Luteitalea sp. TBR-22: one gene and its partner. The protein of the gene in region 1 interacts with the protein of each later gene in a pairwise test. Links are inferred from orthologs where the notes say so. Each region holds a gene or a part of one and is shown on either strand. Other genes may lie near its edges.

What was found. Proteins that work in one complex are often made in the same cells at the same time.
Region 2: the proteins of serC (region 1) and selB interact in binary tests that used the Escherichia coli proteins (3 or more experiments, as listed by UniProt). The link is inferred for Luteitalea sp. TBR-22 from one-to-one orthologs.

What each region holds. Positions count from the first base shown.
Region 1 is NZ_AP024452.1:548,155-555,423, reverse strand. The notes cover bases 1,820-4,724. They hold serC (3-phosphoserine/phosphohydroxythreonine transaminase), read right to left. Parts: upstream 3,869-4,724; coding sequence 2,771-3,868; downstream 1,820-2,770. Other genes in these bases: TBR22_RS02300 (DUF1015 domain-containing protein), read right to left, coding at 3,998-4,724; TBR22_RS02310 (TonB-dependent receptor), read right to left, coding at 1,820-2,631. Also shown: polynucleotide adenylyltransferase PcnB, read left to right, coding at 1-327; more of TBR22_RS02310, read right to left, coding at 412-1,819; more of TBR22_RS02300, read right to left, coding at 4,725-5,209; TBR22_RS02295 (M23 family metallopeptidase), read left to right, coding at 5,439-6,749; TBR22_RS02290 (M20/M25/M40 family metallo-hydrolase), read left to right, coding at 7,038-7,269. UniProt on the Escherichia coli protein: Catalyzes the reversible conversion of 3-phosphohydroxypyruvate to phosphoserine and of 3-hydroxy-2-oxo-4-phosphonooxybutanoate to phosphohydroxythreonine. Is involved in both pyridoxine and serine biosynthesis.
Region 2 is NZ_AP024452.1:3,733,969-3,740,758, forward strand. The notes cover bases 2,195-5,194. They hold selB (selenocysteine-specific translation elongation factor), read right to left. Parts: upstream 4,640-5,194; coding sequence 2,750-4,639; downstream 2,195-2,749. Other genes in these bases: TBR22_RS15615 (VWA domain-containing protein), read right to left, coding at 2,195-2,544; tatA (twin-arginine translocase TatA/TatE family subunit), read left to right, coding at 2,575-2,748; rnr (ribonuclease R), read right to left, coding at 4,639-5,194. In the rest of the region: groL (chaperonin GroEL), read left to right, coding at 1-361; TBR22_RS15610 (energy transducer TonB), read right to left, coding at 596-1,519; more of TBR22_RS15615, read right to left, coding at 1,669-2,194; more of rnr, read right to left, coding at 5,195-6,790. UniProt on the Escherichia coli protein: Translation factor necessary for the incorporation of selenocysteine into proteins. It probably replaces EF-Tu for the insertion of selenocysteine directed by the UGA codon. SelB binds GTP and GDP.

The sequences.
Region 1 (7,269 bases):
GACGACTGGGAGCGCGAGGCGCCCCACATGCTGGGCCGGATGCAGGTGGCCCGCAAGGACATCGAGAAGCTGCGGCACATGATGGCGCTGCAGAAGCGCCTGCTCGACATCGACGCGCCGCAGAAGGCGCAGCGCGCGCTGATGCAGCGCGGCGCCTTCCGCGACGCGCTGACGTGGCTCGACATCCACGGCGAGCGCCCGAAGGTCGTGGAGCACTGGGAGACGCTGCTGCGCGAGGATCCGCCGCCACCGCCAACGGCCGAGGAAGAGGCCGAGCGTCGGCGTCGCCGCAGGCCGCGACGCCGGCGTGGTGGCTTCAATCGGTAAGGTGGCAATTTGAAATTTGAAATTTGAAATTCTCGGCGGGGCGTAGCCGGCGCGCCGACATTTCGAATTTCAAACTTCAAATTGTCAGAAGGCCACCCGCACGCCGCCGCGGATCCGCCGCGGCGGTCCCACCGTGCGCAGCGGCGTGCGGCCCGTGTCGTAGTCGGCGTCGAAGAGGTTCTCGATCGCGACGAACGCCCGGAGCGCCTCGGCGAAGCGGTGCTCGCCCATCAGGTCGGTCACGAAGGAACGGCCCAACTCGAACAGATTCCGGTCATCGTCGTACTGCGTGCCGGTCCAGCGCATCTGCGTGACGATCATCGAGGCGGCCAACGGCTGCCAGCGGACGTCGAACCCGCCCTGCGCGGTCGGCACCTGCGGCACCCGGTTGCCCTCGAGGCCGGGTTCGTCGGACTCGTCGAAACGTGACCGGGTCCACGCCAGCGTGCCGGCCACCGAGAGCGACGGCAGCAGCTGCACGCGTCCCTCGACCTCGAGCCCGCGCGCGCCGATCGTGCCGGCGTTGCGGCGTTCGCGGGTGATGAGCGTCGGCGTCGTGGTCACCGTGACGTTGGTGATCGCATCCTCGAGGCGCGCCGCGAACAGCGTGGCGCGCAGCGACACGCGACGCGGCTCCCAGGCCAGCGAGACGTCGCCGCCGGTGGCACGCTCGCGATCGAGCGCGGGGTTGTTCTGCGTCAGCGTGTTGCCGGCGCGGAACGAGCGCAGGCGCTCGTTGAGCGTCGGCGCGCGGAAGGCCTTGTAGGCGCTGCCGCGCAGCGTGAACGCGCTGCCGAGCGTCCAGGCCACCGAGCCCTTGGGGGAGAACGCGTCGATGTCGCGCTGCCCGCCAGGGGTCGTCTCGACGTCGATGCTGTCGGCGCGCACGCCGCCGACCACCACCACCCGAGACCAGGCCGCCCACGTCGCCTGCGCGAAGCCGCCGAGCATGTCCTGGCGGCCATCGGCGACCGTCGGCGCGCCGACCGGGCGCCTCTCGATCATGTCGCCGTCGACGCGACGGAAATCACCACCGGCCAGCAGCACCACGCGTCCGAGCGCCCGCACGAACTCCGCCGACCCGCCGCCCATCGTCGAGGCGACGCGCTGGCGCGAGCTGAGCGTCTCGGCCGTGCGCGTCGCGTTGACGGCAGAGAACGCCTGATCGTAGCCCTGGCCCAGCGCGAAGGCGCGGAGTCGCAGGTCGCCCCACGGGCCGGCGCCGGCGATGTCGAAGCTGGCCTGGCGCTGGTTGGTGTCGTTGTCCTGCAGCGGCGTGCCGTTGGTGCGGTCCTCGTCGTAGACGTGCCCGCGCAGCGAGGCGCGCCAGAGCCGCGTGATCGCGCCACCGACCGTCGCCGACAGCACCGACGACTCCACGCCGGCCGGTGTGTCGATCGGCCCGCGAATCTCGGGGGCGATCGGAATCGCGCCTTCGGTGGTGTTGAACTCGCCGGCCAGCATGCCGGTCCATGGGCCTCGGCGCGTGCCCGCGAGCGCCGACACGCGGCCGGACTCCTGCGTACCGCCCTCGACGAGCGCGCGCATCACCGGCGATGAGGGTTCCACCGACAGCACCTGGATGACGCCACCGGCGGCGTCGGCGCCGTAGAGGTCGCTCGCGCCACCGCGGACCACCTCGACGCGGTCGATGGCCACCTGCGGGACGCGATCCCAGCTCACCCAGCCGCCGAAGGGATCGTTGAGCGGCACGCCGTCGGCGAGCACCAGCGTGCGGCTGGCGCCGGAGGCCGACAGCCCGCGCAGCGTCACCCCCTGGGTGGTCGGGTTGGCCGTGCGCGACGGCGAGCGGCGGAACAGCGAAAAGCCCGGCGTGAGCCGCAGCACGTCGTCGATGGTCCCGGCGGCCGCCACCTCCAGGTCGCGACGCGACAGCACCGTGGCGTCGGCAGGCAGGTCGGCGCCGCGCACTGCCCGGCGGCCAGCGGTCACGGTGACCTGCTCGGTCCGCGCGGCCGGCTCGAGCGTGACGTCGAAGGCCGCCGAGCCCGGCTGCAGCGCCTCGACGTGCTCGCCGAACCCGGGGGCCGACACGCGCAGCACGAGCGGCAGCGCGAGCTCGGGCACGGGGACGATGGCGACGCCGTCGGCGCCGGTGATGACGGCCTTGCCGCGTCCGCGGTCGTCGGCGTCGACCACCGCACTCGCGCCGGCGATGGGATCGCCGAGCGCGTCCATCACCCGCACGCGCAGATCGGCGGCCGGCGGCTGGGCATCGGCGCGGAGCGCGCAAGCGAGCAGGACGAGGAGCGTGAGGGTGGCGCGGAATCTCTGGGGGAGCACGTGCGTGGCTTTCGGGAGAGAGAGCATCGGGGTAGGGCGCGGTCTCCCCTTCGACTACGCTCAGGGCGAGCGACCGCGCCGTTGGCTGGCTGACGGCGGGGTGGGTCCCCCGCCCTACCTGGGTGCCGTGCGAGACAGGCTATCCGTGAATACGCTCGAACTCGCGCATGAACTGCACGAGCGCCTCGACGCCCGACTCGGGGAACGCGTTGTACATCGAGGCGCGGAGACCGCCGACCGAGCGATGCCCCTTCAGTCCGTCGAGTCCCTCGCGCGTCGCGGCCTGCGCGAAAGCGTCCTCGAGCGACTCGTCCCGCAACCGGAAGGTGATGTTCATCAACGACCGCGAGTCGGCATCGGCGTGACCGCGGTAGAAGCCGGTGCGGTCGATCTCGGCGTACACCGCGGCCGCCTTGCGCGCGTTGCGCGCGCCCAGCGCCTCGAGGCCGCCCTCGGCACGCATCCACCTGGCCACCAGGCCGAGGATGTAGATGCCGAACGTGTTCGGCGTGTTGTACCTGGACCCGTGCTCCGCGTGCACCGCGTAGTTCAGCATCGTCGGCAGCGACGAGGAGGAACGCGCGAGGAGGTCCTTCCTGATGACGACCAGCGTGACGCCGGAGGGGCCGAGATTCTTCTGCGCCCCCGCGTAGACGACGCCGTAGCGGGCGACGTCGATCGGGCGGCTGAAGATGTCCGACGACGCGTCCACGACGAGCGGCACGTCGCCGACGTCGGGCATCGCCGGCCACTGGCTGCCGTAGATCGTGTTGTTCGTGGTGAGGTGCACGAAGGCCGCCGACGGGTCCAGGTCGAGCTCGTCCTGGCGCGGCACGCGCCGGAAGCCGCCGGCCTCGGTGGAGGCGGCCACACGCACCGCACCGAGCTTGCGGGCCTCGGCGATCGCTTTCTGCCCCCACACCCCCGTGATCACGTAGTCGGCGCTCCCGCCCGGGGGCAGCAGGTTCATCGGCAGCATCGAGAACTGCAGGCTCGCGCCGCCCTGCAGGAACAGCACGGCGTGCGAGTCGGGGATGGCTGCCACCTCGCGCAACGTGGATTCGGCCTCCTCGAGAATCCGGTCGAAGGGCCTCGACCGGTGACTCATCTCCATCACCGACATGCCGGCGCCCGGGAACTCGAACAGGTCGCGCTGCGCCTCGAGGAGCACCGGCTCGGGGAGCACGGCGGGCCCGGAGGAGAAGTTGAATACGCGATGCGTGGCGGTGAGGGTCATGGCAGGGGCCATTGGAAATCTCAGAATTTCAGGATTTCAGAACTTCATTCAGGACTTCAAGTAGCACCGGAGCTGGTCGACGGTTGGCAGTGCCGATGAAATTCTGAAATTCCTGTACTTCTGCAATTGCTAGATCTCGTGGCTCAGCAGCCCGTCGCGGAGCTTCGGCTCGAACCACGTCGACTTGGGCGGCATGATGGCGCCCGCGTCGGCGATGGCCATCAGTTCGTCGAGCGTCACCGGGTACATCGAGAAGGCGATCGCCGCCTTCCTGGCGTTCACGAGCTTCTCGAGTTCACCCGTCCCACGGATGCCGCCGACGAAATCGATGCGCGTGTCGGTGCGCGGATCGGCGATGCCGAGGATGGGCGCGAGGAGGCGGTCCTGCAGGCGCGACACGTCGAGCGTCCGGATCGGATCGGCAGGGTCGGTGGACTGGTCGCCGAGCGTGAGCGTGTACCACTTGCCACGGACGAACACGCCGCACTCGCCCTTGCGGGACGGCGACGGCGTACCTGCCGACATCGGGAACTGCTGCGACAGCACCGTCAGCAACGCCTCCACCGTGTGGCCGTTGAGATCCTTCACCACGCGGTGGTACGGCAGGATGCGCATCTGGCTGTCGGGGAACGCCACCGCGAGGAAGAAGCTGCCCTCCTCGTCCGGCTCGGCGCCGAGCGCCTCCTGCGCGCGTGCGGCGCTGGCAGCCCGGTGGTGCCCGTCGGCGATGTACAGGCGCGGCACATCGGCGAACGCCGCCACGAGCGCCTGCGCCTGCTCCGGCGTGGCCGCCCATACCGTGTGCGCGATGCCGTCGTCTGCCGTGAAGTCGTAGAGCGGCGTGCCGGCGGTCACGGCGGCGATGGCAGCCGTCGAGGCATCCGTGCCGCGATAGGTGAGCAGCACCGGGCCGGTCTGCGCACGCAACTCCGTGATGTGCCGGGTGCGGTCGTCTTCCTTGTCCTTGCGGGTCCGCTCGTGCTTCAGGATGACGTCGCGGCGGTACTCGTCCACCGAGAAGGCGCCGGCCAGGCCGGTCTGCTCGTGGTCGCCCATGCGCAGGCGGTAGACGTACAGGGTCGGCCTGGCGTCCTGGACCAGGGCACTGGAGCGAAACGCCTCGAACGTCTCCCAGGCGCGGGTGTACACCTCATCGGCGTAGGGAGAGACGGTCGACGGCAGGTCGATTTCGGCCCGGGAGACGTGCAGGAAGCTGTTCGGCTTTCCGGCCGCGAGGGCGCGCGCCTCCTCGGTGCTGACGACGTCGTAGGGGACGGCTGCGATCTCGGCGGCGAGGTCAGGGCGGGGGCGGAGGGCGCGGAACGGTCGAACGAGGGCCACCCGACGATTCTATCGGTCGCCATTTGAAATTGGAGAATCTGAAATTCTGGCGCGCCGGCTCCGCCTTGGCGCGGGCGAGGGCCAGGGCCCGAGCCTCTGGCATTTCCAATTTCAAATGTCGAATTGCGCGCTGGATCACAGTTGTGGGGGGTGGAAACGATACACAATCGGCAACCGAACAAAATTTCGTAGCGGGGTTGTTCAAAAGTTTGTATCCTGACGGCCCGGAATGACGACCCGCTCCTTCTCCTTCGCCTTGACGGTCGCCGTGCTCACGGCCGGCTGTTCGCAGCAACCGGCGCCCCAGGCGTCGGCCACGGCGCTGGCGGCGGTGCAGGTGCATGAGCAGGCCACCCGGCTGATCGAGGCCCGCGTGCCCCGGAACGCCACGCTGGCCAGCCTGCTGCGCGCCCACCAGGTCAGCGACGACATCGTCAACCACTTCGTCGAGACCGCGAAGAAGCGGTTCGACCTCCGCCGTCTCCGCGCCGACCGGCCGTATCGCCTGCAGGTCGGGCTCGACGGCGCGATTCGCGAGTTCACCTACCAGATCGACGCCGACAAGTTCCTGAAGGTGGTCGGCGGCGACGAGAAGGCCGCGCCCGACGCCCTGCCCGAGTACGACGTGCAGGTGGTGCCCTACGAGAAGCACAAGGCACTGATGTCGATTCGTGGCGAGATCTCGAGGGAGACCCCGTCGCTCATCGGGGCGGTGAACGCCGCCGGCGAGAGCATCGGCCTGGCGCTCGAGTTCGCCAAGATCTTCGAGGGCGAGGTCGACTTCGGCAACGAACTGCAGCCGGGCGACTCGTTCGAGATCCTGTTCGAGAAGGTCGTCCGCGAGGGCGAGTTCGGCGGCTACGGCGACATCCTCGCCGCCCGGTTCACGACCGGCGGCCGCAGCTTCGAGGCCTTCCGGTACGAGATCCCCGGCCAGAAGGCCGACTACTACGACCGCGACGGCCGGTCGATGCGCCGCTTCTTCCTCAAGACGCCGCTGAAGTTCGAGCCGCGCGTGACGTCGGGCTTCTCGTTCCGTCGCGTGCACCCGGTCCTCAAGACCGCCCGGGCCCACCGCGGCGTGGATTACGGCGCCCCGAGCGGCGCCCCGGTGCTCTCGGTGGCCAGCGGCACGGTCGTCCGGGCCGGCTGGACGGGCGGCGGTGGCAACTCGGTCTACATCAAGCACGACAACGGCTACGAGACGCGCTACCTGCACTTCTCGCGCATCGCGCCGGGCCTGCGGGCCGGCATGCGGGTGTCGCAGGGCGAGCTCATCGGCTACGTCGGATCGACGGGCCTGTCGACCGGTCCGCACCTCCACTACGAGCTCCTCAAGGGCGGCGTGCACGTCAACCCGCTCGACGAGCATCGCAAGCTGCCCCCGGGACAGCCGATCCCGGCCGGCGCCCTTGCGGCCTACATCGCGCACCGCGACCGTCAGGCCTACCGCTTCGCCGGCTCGCCGGACCGCCCCCTGGGCCGTCTCGCCCAGGCCGTCGTCCCGACGAGCAAGCCGGCCGCCGCCACCGGCAACTGACGTCGAAGGGCAGGGCCGGCGCTGGCCGGCTCTCTGCCCCGTCTCGGGGCGGCTACCGCCCCCGCCTTCCTCACTGAATCAGGACCTGATACCGATAGCAGCCGACCGTCGTGTCGGTGTAGTCGCCGACGACCAGCACATAGGTGCCGGTCTGCGGGGTCACGAAGTCGATCCGCGAATTCCCACCTTCCCGCAGCCGTCGGCGGGGCACGGGACGACAGGCTAAACTGATCGTTTGGCGCGGTCGGCCCCGTCCGGCGTGCCTGCCCGATTCAAGGAGCTGAAGAGATGCTTCGACTGTCCTCCCCTCGCCACGCGCGCCGCGCCCTCGTCGGCGCGACCCTGATCGCCGGACTGCTCGCCGCCCCCGCGGCCGCGCAGACGCGCGACCAGGCCGACCTCGACGCGCTCACCCGCATCAAGCAGGAGGGCACCAGCAACTCCAAGGTGATGGAGACGCTGAGCTACCTGACCGACGTCAACGGTCCGCGGCTGACCAATTCGCCCCTGATGTACCAGG
Region 2 (6,790 bases), 3.2 Mb from region 1 along the record:
CAAGGCCCTCGAGGGCCTCAAGCTCGACACGCACGACCAGCAGGTCGGCGTCAGCATCATCAAGCGCGCCATCGAGGAGCCGATGCGCTGGATCGCGACCAACGCGGGCCAGGAAGGCACGATCATCGTGCAGCGCGTCAAGGAGAACGACACGGTGGAGTTCGGCTACAACGCCGGCGCCGAGAAGTTCGAGGACCTGATCGCGGCCGGCGTCATCGACCCGGTCAAGGTGGTCCGCACGGCGCTCCAGAACGCCGCCTCGATCGCCGGGCTGCTGCTCACCACCGAAGCGATGGTGTGCGACATCCCCGAGGAGAAGAAGCCCGAGCCGATGCCCCAGGGCGGCGGCGGGATGTACTAAGCGCCGGGCTCCGGGCTCCGGGCGACCGGGCACCGGGTCAGGCAGGTCGGGCCGGGTCTCAGGAACCGGCCCGAACCAGGGCGCCTCTCGAAGGCGCCCAGCTTTTCGTGTGGTGCGAAACGGGCCCGTCGGAGCGATCCGGCGGGCCCTTGTTCGTTCTGCGGCGAGGGTCGACAACTCCCGACTCCCGACTCCCGATTCCCGACTCCCGATTCCCGATTCCCGACTCCCGCCCTAGCGCAGGTTGAAATCCATCTCCACGGTCACCAGCACCGGGACGGCGACGCCCTGGCGGGTGCCGGGGCGGAAGCGCCACAGGCGCATCGCCTTGATGGCTTCCTCGTCGAGACCGAAGGTGCGATCGAGCGAGCGGATGACGCGGATGTCGCCGGCGCGGCCGTCGGGCATCACCACCACCTCGAGCAGCACGCGGCCCTGAATCTTGGCGCGCATCGCCTCGGTGGTGTACTGCGGCTTCACCTGCGAGATGAGCGTCGGCGAGGTGACGCCGGAGCCGGGGCGATACGCGCCGCCTCCAGTGCCCCCGCCGTAGCCGGGACCGAGCCCGCTGCCCTGCCCTGACCCGACGCCCGTGCCGGTCCCCGTCCCGGCACCACCGCCCGTGCCCGATCCCTGGGACGTGCCACCGGGGACCGCCGTGCGGTCGATGACACCGGCGATGGCGTTCTGCCCCGAGGCCAGGCTCTGCACCGGGATGTTCATCTGCGGCACGGGAGGCGGCGGATCGGGGTCCTTCGGCGGGTCGACCTTCGGCGGTTCGATGTTCACCTTCGGGGCCACCGGGACCGACATCTTGTCGCGGCCCGGCAACTCCATCCGCCGCGGCGGTTCGGGGCTCCGGTTGCCACCACCGCCACCGCCGCCACCCGGGCCCGGTTCGGCAAGGAACACGAGCTTGATCTCGCTGTCGTCCGGCTTCTGCTCGACGACGGCCTGGCCGGCCGGCACCGCACGGATGCCGAGGAACAGCAGGAGGGCGAAGCCGACGTGTGCAATGGCCGACGCCACCGCCGCGCCGCTGATCCGCTGCCGTCCCTGACCGAACTCGAGGTCGATCGTCGGATGGCCGCCGGTCGGCAGCATGAGCGACCCGTGATGCTCGTGGTCGGGGGGTGGGACGGCGGACGCGTCAGACATATCCGGGCGATTGCGAGAGAACGCGTTCATTCTGTCAGCACTCTTGCGATGGCCGCAACTCGTGCGCAGGAGTTGCGAGGGTCGTCGCTCCTGTGTCCGCGTCGGCGCACCTCCAGACTTAGACGCTTGAAACTGCGGCTTCGGCCGCCTCAGCGGGCAATGTAGCCCGCCCGGGCGCGGACACGGTGGTCGCGACGACCGACCCGTACCTCGATGGCCCGATACTCGCCGGCCACCTGCGGCCTCGCCGGCTGGTAGCCGAGCAGGTACTGATGGCGCAACTCGGTGGCGATCCGACGCAGCACCGCCGGCAGTTCGCGCGGTCGCGCGACGCGCAGGGCCTGACCGCCCGTCATCGCCGCCACCTGCGCGAACAGGGTCGTCTTCTCGCGCTCGAGCACCACGGGATAGGCCAGCACATCGCTCGCCCTGACGCGCGCCAGGACGTCGTCGGCCGACCGCCGGCTGTGCCGCTCGCGGCCGTCGGACACCAGCACGAGCGCGCGCCGCCCGGGCGCACGCTCGATGGCGTCGAAGGCCGTGACGATGGCGTCGTGCAGCGCCGTGGAGCCCCACGGGTCGAGGGCCTGCAGCGCCGCGTCCACCGCGCGCCGGTCGTCGGTGAGCGGCACGGACACTTCGACCTCCGAGCCGATCGCCACCAGCATGGCCTTGTCCTGCGCACCCAGTTCCAGCAGCATCTCCCGCCCGGCCCGCTGTGCAGCCTCGAGCCGCCCGCCGTCCATGCTCGCGCTGCGATCGATCGCCAGCGCGATCGACACGGGCTGGTCGCCGTCGGCAAACGTCGAGATGGCCTGGGGCACACCGTCCTCGAGGACCGTGAACTCCTCGCGGCGCAGGTCCGTGACGAAACGTCCCTCCTCGTCGGTGACGGTGGCGTAGACCTCCACCAGGTCGGTGCGCGCGGAGAACTGGCGGGCCGAACCTGTCAGAACTGTAACGCTGGCCAGCAGGGAGATCAGCGCGATCGGACGGAATGCGCGTTGGGCGAATGGTAGAATCACGGAGATTCGCTGTTCTTCAAGGAGATCGTCATGATCGCGCTGGGCCTCGGACCTATCGGCATCCCCGAACTGATCATCATCCTCTTCATCATCGTGCTGATCTTCGGGGCCACGCGCCTGCCGGAGATCGGTCGCGGCATCGGCAAGGGCATCCGCAACTTCAAGGAAGCCACCAAGGAAGGCGCGTCGGGCAAGGACGAGTAGCCTAGCCGGCGATCAGCACGCGCGCCTCGCCCGTCCGCCGGGTCACGCGCGTGCGATCGAGCCACTCCAGCAGGGGGATCGCCGTGCGGCGCGTCAGGCCGTAGCGGTCCTTGAACCAGCCCACCTCCACCACTGACGGCGCCGCCCCGGCGTCGCGCAGGGCCCGCAGGTCTGCCACCAGCGCCGCCAGGTGCCTCGACGCGATGTACTGGTCGGCCACCCGTTCCACGTCGCGCGCCTTGACCAGCCGCGCCAGCACCGCCGCCAGCACCTTCCGGTCGAGCCCCTCGGCCGTCTCCAGTTCGGCCAGCGACGCGCCGACGGTGCCCGCGCCGTCGAGGCGAGCGAGCACCCGCACGTCCACCGCCTCGCGCGCCGCGCCACCGCTGGTGCGCCGCACGCGCTCGTCGCCGGTCACCAGGCCCTCGCGCGCCAGCGCGTCGAGCACCAGGTCCACCACCTCTGGCCGGGTCCGCCGTCCGAACGCCTGACGCAGCGCCGCGCGCGGGACACCGCCGGCCATCGGGTCGGCCGCCGCGTCGGCGTCGAGGCGCGCCAGCACGGCATCGCGCACCTCGCGGACCACGCCCGTGGACACCCACCGGTCACCGGCGCGCACCACCCGACCGGCGCCCTCGAGCTCCGACAGCGCCTTCGCGGTCGCCGCAACGGTCGCCGCGCAGCGGGCCGGCAGGTCTGCCGCCACGCATCCCGATGCGCCAGCCTCCGCGACGCGCGCCGCCACCATGGCCGACAGGTCGAGGTCGTCGGTCGCCGGCGAGGTCCCCACCAGCCGAGCACGAAGCGGCGGTGCCGGGTCGACGACCACCGCCCCGGCGATCGTCGAGACGGGCGAATACGAGCGCAGCACGAGCCGGTCGCCTCGCCGCGCCGCGAGCGTCCCCTCCAGCCGGAGCATCGCTGCCGCGGACGCGCCCGGTGCGATGACGCGCCCGGCCTGGCCGTCGGCCGGCGCCGGCAACAGCACGCGCGCCAGCACCGCGGCCGTGCTGAGGTGCACATGGACTCGCGTGCCGTGCCGCAGGGGTGGGACGTCGGGGAGCACCCGCAGGTCGACCGACAGGCGCCGCGTCGGCACGACCACGCCCTCGCCGACGAGCACGTCGCCACGGGAGACCTCGTCGACCGACACGCCGGCCAGGTTGACCGCGACGCGCTGCCCCGCCTCGGCCAGCGGCGCCGCGGCGCCGTGCACCTGCAGTCCGCGTACGCGCAGCGATCGCCCCGACGGCCACGCGCGCAGCGACGCGTCGATCGCCATCGAGCCCGTCCAGAGCGTGCCCGTGACCACCGTGCCGAAGCCCTTCACGCTGAAGACGCGATCCACCGGCAGGCGCGGCGGCACGTCCCGCTCGCGCGTCCTCCGCGAGGCGGCGGCCGCCAGCAGCGCCGTGCGCAACGCGGCGATGCCCTGCCCGGTGCGGGCCGACACGCGGACGATCGGCGCGCGCGACAGCGCCGTGCCCTCGACGAGTTCCCGCACGTCGTCTTCGGCAACCGCCTGCATCGTGTCGTCGGCGACGTCGCACTTGGTCAGCGCGATGACGCCACCGGGCACGTCGAGCAGCCCGCAGATGGCGAGGTGCTCGCGCGTCTGGGGCATCACGGACTCGTCGGCGGCCACCACCAGCAACACGGCGTCGATGCCGCCGATGCCGCCGAGCATCGTCCGCACGAACCGCTCGTGTCCGGGCACGTCGACAAACGACAGCACCACGTCGTCGACCGTAGCGTGGGCGAAGCCGAGCTCGATGCTGATGCCGCGCGCCTTCTCCTCCGGCAGCCGATCCGGGTGCGTGCCCGTGAGCGCCTCGACGAGCGCGCTCTTGCCGTGGTCGATGTGTCCCGCGGTGGCGATCGTGAGGTGCATCACTTGCGGCCGCGGGCGGCCTTCTTGATCGCGCGCTCGCGCTTGCCGGGGCGGCCCTTGGCGACGCGCGCCCCGCTCTTGGGCGTGGCCCGGCTGGTCCGCGCGCCGCGATGGCGCTCGGAGGCGCGCACCCTGTCGAGCACCTCGACGACGCCGAGATCGACCTGGCGACGCTCCTGGTCCACCCGCAGCACCTGCACGCGGACCGGATCGCCGAGCCGGAACACGCGGTGGGTGTGCTCGCCGCGCAGCTGGTGCACGCGCTCGAGGTAGCGATAGTAGTCGTCGGCGAGCGTCGAGATGTGCACCAGGCCCTCGACGTAGTGCTCCACCAGCTGGACGAACATGCCGAACGGGGCGACGCCGGTGATGAACCCGTCGTACTCCTCGCCGACCTTGTCGGCCATGAAGCGCACCTTCTTCCAGGCGACGAGCTCGTTCTCGGCCTCGTCGGCGCGGCGCTCCATCTCCGAGGTGTGCCGGGCCAGCTCGGGCAGTTCCTCGACGCGCTCCTCGTGGAGCTGGTCGGTGAGCTTGCCGTGCCGGTACTCGCGCAGGGTGCGGTGGACGATCAGATCGGGGTACCGCCGGATCGGCGAGGTGAAGTGCGCGTAGGCGTCGGCGGCCAGCCCGAAGTGCCCGAGGCAGGACGTGTCGTAGCGCGCCTTCTGCATCGTGCGCAGCATCAGCGTCGCGATGGGCCGCTCCTCGGGCTTGCCGCGCAGCTGCTCGACCAGCTTCTGGAAGTGCCGTGGCTTGACGTGGTTCATCGGCGCGGCCAGCGAGTAGCCGAGCGTCGAGACGAACTCCTCGAACTGCTCCACCTTGAGCAGGTCGGGTGCCTCGTGGATGCGGTACAGCGTCGGCACGTCGTGGGCCTCGAGGAAGGCAGCCACCGTCTCGTTGGCCACCAGCATGAACTCCTCGATGATCCGGTGGGCGACGTTGCGCTCGGCGACCAGGATGTTCTCGATCTGCCCTTCCTCGTCGAGCACGATCTTGGCCTCGGGCAGGTCGAAGTCGATCGACCCGCGCCGGTAGCGTCGCTGGTTGAGGATCGCGAACAGCTCGCGCATCCGCTCGAAGTGCGGCACCAGCTCGCGGTACTTCTCGCGCTGCTCCTGGTCGCCCTCGAGGACCGCGTGCACCTCGTTGTAGGTCATGCGCGCGCGGCTGACGATCACTCCGTCGTGCAGCGTCGCGTCGACCACCCGCCCGCGCGCGTCGATCTCCATCACCGCCGATTGCACGAGACGGTCGACGTGCGGACGCAGGCTGCAGAGCCCCGTGGCCAGCTCCTCCGGGAACATGTGGACGGCCCGTTCCGGGAAGTACACCGAGGTCGCGCGCTCGGCGGCCTCGCGATCCAGCGCGCTGCCCTCGTGAACGTAGTGCGCGACGTCGGCGATGTGCACCTTGAGCAGGTAGTTGCCGTTCGCCAGCCGCTCCACCGACACCGCGTCGTCGAAGTCGCGGGCCGTCTCGCCGTCGATCGTGACGACGACGTCGCCCCGGAAGTCGGTGCGCCCCTCGATGTCCTTCGGGTCGATCTCGACGCCGAGCCGGCTGGCCTCCGCGATGCTCTCCTCGGAGTGGCGGTCGGGGATGCCGTGCTTGCGGATGATGATCTGCGTGTCGACGCCCGGCGTGTCGAGCGAGCCGATGATCTCGACGACCCGCCCGAGTGCCGGCCGGCCGTGGATCGGCCAGCGCAGGATCTCGACGACCACCATCTGCCCCGGCTGCGCGGCCAGTTCGTCGCCGGCCGGGATCTGCACGTCCATCAGCAGCCGCTTGTCGAAGGGCGTCACGAACAGCAGCCCGTGCTCGTCCTTGTCGAAGCGGCCCACCGTGGTCGACGCGCCGCGCTCGAGGATGCGGACGATGCGGCCCTCGGCACGGCCGTCGCGCCCGTGGTGCTCCACCCGCACCAGGACGCGGTCGCCGTGCATGGCGTCGTGGAGGTTGTGGCCGGCCACGTAGATGTCGCCGGTGACCTCGTCGATCGGCCGGTCGAGCTTCACGAAGGCGAAGCCGTTCGGGTGGACCGTGATGCGCCCCGGGGCGAGGTCCATCAACTCGGGCACGCCGAAGTGGCGTCCGCGTGTTTCAATCAGCGCGCCGCGATCGACCAGCGTCTTGAGGGCCCGC